Regions from separate parts of the Candidatus Electronema sp. JM genome, predicted to be linked through region 2. Evidence: riboswitches for the same ligand, from Rfam matches in the RefSeq annotation. Region 2 holds a riboswitch; the other holds the start of a gene.

Region 1 (2,390 bases), on a different contig from region 2:
CTTGGCAAGCTCGGCCTGCCGATGGAAGAACGGGACTGGGCCACGGCATTAGTTTCCGCCTTCTGCGCCCAGCAGAACGCGGATATTTTGCGGGTGCATGATGTGGCGAAAACCGCAGCGGCCTTGCGGCTGACTGAGGTGCTGGAACCGCAGACGGCATGAAAAAGGCCCGTCTGCGCAGGGCATGACGGGCCAAACTGCAGGTCGAAAATTAAAGTTACGGCTCGACACTGTCTGCAACGATGTGTTCAGGTTTCAGATCGCAGGCGCCTTTGCGTGAAGAATAGACCTCAACCACATAAAGGCCATTTACTTTTTCTGGCAGAATGCGAATGCGCGTGTCAGCAGCACGCTGATTTTCCTTGCCAAGTTCCGCATCCTTGCTCTCCGCCAGTTTCATGCCCAGAGCAAAGGCCTCATCTACGGTTTTACCGTAGCCTCTGACACAGTTTTTCTTTTCCTCTGCCTGAACTGCTAGTGAACTGGCAAAAAATGCGGCGGCAGCGCAGACGGCGACGACCAGCTTTTTCATGACCGTATCCTCCTTTATTGATTGAACATGCCGGGCATGTTCGTATGAAGGGGCCGTTCCCTTTTTTTTGATATTGATAATCATTCCTAATTAAAGAGTACAAAAAAAGCAGGGGGCTGTCAAATTATTTCCATAATCGCTTGACTGCGCCGCTGGCAACGACTTATAATTAAAAATTGAACAAAATTTTTGAAGCTATTTCAGGAGGATGCCGGGAGCTGTCAACAGCAGCTCCCGGCTGCGCAGCTTATGCTGCAAGACGCAGGGCTTGGATGTCAAAACAGCGGGCAACCAGCTTATGCTCCTGCCAGCGTTTGAGCAGGCGCACCGCGCTCATGGTCACCATCGGCTCGATCAGCACCAGCGGCGCATAGGCGGCGGCGAATTTCGCCCAAGCGAAGAACGGGGTCTCCACCTCCGCAAAGGCCAGCCAGAAGCCGACCATCAGCATCACGCCGCTGTAGTACACTGCGTCCAGCCGGACAATCTCTTTCCAGCTCAGGTCGCGCCGTCCCTCGGCCAGCCGCTTGCCGACGCTGTGATGCACGGCCAGCAGCGGCACGATCAGCGAGAGGCTGTTCACGGCCAGATGCACGAGGTCCTGCGGCTCAAAGAGCAGTCCTTGCAGGAGCAGTCCGAGGGCGAAGCCGTACAGCGTCGGAAAGTAGCCGAGGGTGAGGTAAATCGCCATCGCGCCGACAAAGTGCAGCTCGGACGGCCCGACTGGCATGTGGAACGACTCCATGAAGACCGAGAAGAAGGCGGCGGCCAGCAGAGTCCGCAGCAGCACGGCAGGAGCGCGGAAAGCGTCCTTCAAGTGGCCTGCCAGAACAGCGACGGCGGTGACATTGGCAAAGACGAGCTTGGCCGGGGCGATGAATCCAGGTTCGATGTGCATGATGTGTTTCCCTCCTGAGGAAATAAGGTGAGTGCAAGATGCCGGACGCGCAGGATGAGGCGCGGCGGCGGAGCGGTCTGCAATGCGGCGGAGGGAAGAAGGAAGACAGCGCGGCAGGAAAGGAAGAGGCAGGCACCTGCCGCGCCATCTTGAACGCAGAGTGCCGCCCGCCGCAGCATGTTCAAGCCAACAAGGCCAGAGCCGGTCTCCGGGCTTACGCGCTGGATGTCTGATGCACAGATCATCCGCTTCCGCCGCCTTCCCAGCCTTGCTGGCCAGTGGCATGATGACGGAAGATGACGCGCCTACCGTTGCGGGGGCAGCACCGGAATCACCAACCTTCGGCTGACCGGATTTCCCATTCAGTCCGGGGACAGTTCCCCGAACCGCTCTGACAAAAACACAACGCACAATATATCCAGCGGGTTGCCGGGTGTCAAGCTATTTCACCAGCTGATTCATCTCGAAGATCGGCAGGAGAATGGACATGACAATGAAGCCCACCGCCGCGCCCATCAGCAAAATCATAATCGGCTCAATCATCGCGGTCATAGCCAGCACCTTGGCTTCCACTTCCTTTTCGTAACTGTCCGCCGCCTTGGCCAGCATTTTTTCCAGTGCGCCGCTCTGCTCGCCCACAGCGATCATCTGCACCAGCATGGGTGTGAAATAGGGATTGCCGCGCAGAAAGCCGGACAGACTTTTGCCTTTCTCCAGCTCTGCCGCTGCCTGCTCCAGAATGTCGGTCAGGAGGACATTGCTGAGGATATTCTTGACAATTTGCAGCGTCGTGACAAGCGGCACACCGGATTGCAGCAGGCTGGACATGGTTCTGCTCATGGCGGCGGCGGCGGCTTTAATGTTCAGATCGCCGATCACGGGCAGGGTGAGTTTCATCCTGTCCCAGATGCGCCTGCCGTGCGGATGCTGGAGAAAAAAATAACGCAGGCCGACAAAGAC
Region 2 (2,390 bases):
TCGCCAGTTTGCCTTTTTTGGGGCTTAAATTTTAAATTAACAAAGTAAAACAACAAGTAACATAAATTTTAAAATATTGCAACCTAAAATTCGATATAGTGTCTACTGTATGCGCCAAGATTTTACGAATCAGACGGTGCTGAAAATGCCAAAGATCATGCGCACGAATCTGGTCTGTTTTGAAACGTTTCGTCAAATGGGAGCCTGCTGTTTCGATACGCTTTCTGACACGCTTACAGAATTTGAGAAGAGAATTAGGAAACTTAGTTTTCATATTTTTCCTCTGAGGAGTGACAAAAATGATTCCGTGACGCTCCAGCAGCAAACCTGCCGGTGCAATTCCTGCAAATCCATCAAGAAATGTGTCTATGCTTTGAATATCATGCGGACGTGCAGGTGTCAATGGATAATGATGTGATCATTCCAAGCCGTGAAATGCGCAAACACAATTTGAATCCGTAGCAGTGTATGTCTTTTGCGGCGCAACAACCAAAATCAGCCTCTTCCGGAAAACAATGATCCCGCACAGCTCCGGTGCGGACGCAAACAGGCAGCGGAAATGTGTCAATTTCTTGAACATGATCATTGAATTGTCCAGTGATTTATTATTAAGCGCGGTTGAACATCCGCTTTAATATGCCATAAATTTGCATCCTGGCAGACAAATAAAGACCTGCCAGCAAGTTTATGAAAAAAGTGCGGATAATGCGAACGGAAGCATGCGGAGATGTCCTTGTCGCATTCGAGTTTGAAATTTCCGCCGCAGATTTCCATGGTGATGACCTCCTCATATGTCAAGGCAGGGTTGAATCCGCCCCGCCGCAGCCGGTCTTGCTGTTTGATGGCGCTGTATTGTTCACAGGCAAGCAGAAAGACAGCAATAACAAAATCGTCTCGATCCATTGTCGCACTCCTTGCGAATAGGGCTTAGATGCCGCTATGCTACAGGATGCGTCCAATGGATCGGATATTTTTTAAGAGTTGCACATTAGGTAGATTACCTAATTTTCCTGCCCATTGTTTTTTCAATCTGCCTCAGCGATTTACCCGCATTTAGTGCTTGACCAAAGCACATCCACCATATAAAGTAGTCCCATCATAATGGCTGCCGGTACACCTCATGGGAGGTGTGGCAGGCTGTTCTGCGGTGGAGAGCATTTACTCTTCTGACAGACAGCCGACAGGGAATCCGGTGTGAAACCGGAACTGGCCCGCAGCGGTAAGTGGAAACGAACACCGTCTCCTTGCACAAGGAAAAGCACTGCGCCGAGTTTTGGCGTGGGAAGCGGCGGTCAGTAGGCCCGCAGGCGCACGCCTGCATCGTCCGCAAGTCCGAAAACCTGCCGGCAACGCACCATCCGCTTTATCCCCTTCGAGGAGAGGAGAAAGTCATGCCGCACCGCGCCTTTCGCGCCGTGCCTGCGGCCCGCATTCCCTGCATCCGCAGTCCGGCCAGTTCCTTGCGTTCATTCACAGCATTTTTGCCGTCATCCATGAACAACGCAAGGAGAACACTATGAATTTTTCCACACAGGCAGAACGCCGCCAGCAGGGCAGAGCAGCACGGAAGCCGCTGACCATTATTGGTCAGGACATGCACATCTTGAACCCGCTGTTTTTTCGGGCGATTGAGGAAAAAGACAGCCGGGCTTTGGCGGCGATGGCCAAGCGGCAGGCGGAAGCTGGGGCTGATGCCTTGGATTTGAATCTTGGCCCGGCAAAGAAAAACAGCGAATTGCTGACATGGGCGGTGGCAACGGTGCTGGATGCGGCTGACTTGCCGCTGTTTGTCGCTTCGCAGGTTTTGAACCAGCCAGAGCTGCTGCAACGGCATCGCGGCAAGATCACAATCAATTTGGTGACCGCTGATCCGGCAACGCTGGCTGCCGATATGGAAAAAGCAGGGAAGTATGAAGCAGGTCTGGTTGTGCTGCTGACCAAGCCCGGCATGATCGCTTGCGCTGCGGACGACCGCCTGCTGCTAGCCGCCGAAGTTCTGGAGACTGCCGGGCGCGTCAGTTTTCCGCCAAACAAGCTCTGGCTGGATCCGCTTTTCCGGCCAAATTCTCAGGGGATGCCTGATCTTGAGCCGGTGCTGGAAACCCTTGCCGCCTTGCCGCTGCTCGGCCCAACACCGGTGCGGAGCCTTGCCGGGCTTTCCAGCGCAGCAGCCTTTCTGCCGCCGACCAAGCGGTCAGCGTGTCAGTGCCGACTGCTGCCGCTGCTGGCTGAGGCCGGATTGGACGCAGTCATCCTCAACTGCGGCGACCGCAGGTTGATGGAGACCATCCGCAGCAGCGGCGGGGAAGAAGCGGAAACCGCTCTTCCGTCAGCCGACTACCAGATGCGGAATTTGCCGGTGTCGATGTGAACAAAATCTGAGGAGGCGT

The links. Region 2 has a riboswitch for cobalamin ahead of ACNKH6_RS06870 (hypothetical protein). Riboswitches for the same ligand answer to the same signal wherever they lie in the genome.
Region 1: another riboswitch for cobalamin. It lies ahead of ACNKH6_RS11155 (energy-coupling factor ABC transporter permease); the one in region 2 lies ahead of ACNKH6_RS06870 (hypothetical protein).

What each region holds. Positions count from the first base shown of each region.
Region 1 is NZ_JBLWEN010000053.1:15,932-18,321, reverse strand. It holds gene folP (dihydropteroate synthase) at 1-162, shown strand, start outside; gene ACNKH6_RS11160 (hypothetical protein) at 218-532, opposite strand; gene ACNKH6_RS11155 (energy-coupling factor ABC transporter permease) at 780-1,430, opposite strand; cobalamin riboswitch at 1,612-1,839, opposite strand; gene gspF (type II secretion system inner membrane protein GspF) at 1,872-2,390, opposite strand, start outside.
Region 2 is NZ_JBLWEN010000034.1:19-2,408, forward strand. It holds gene ACNKH6_RS06860 (hypothetical protein) at 32-403, opposite strand; gene ACNKH6_RS06865 (hypothetical protein) at 583-903, opposite strand; cobalamin riboswitch at 1,118-1,363, shown strand; gene ACNKH6_RS06870 (hypothetical protein) at 1,517-2,371, shown strand; gene ACNKH6_RS06875 (DUF882 domain-containing protein) at 2,338-2,390, opposite strand, start outside.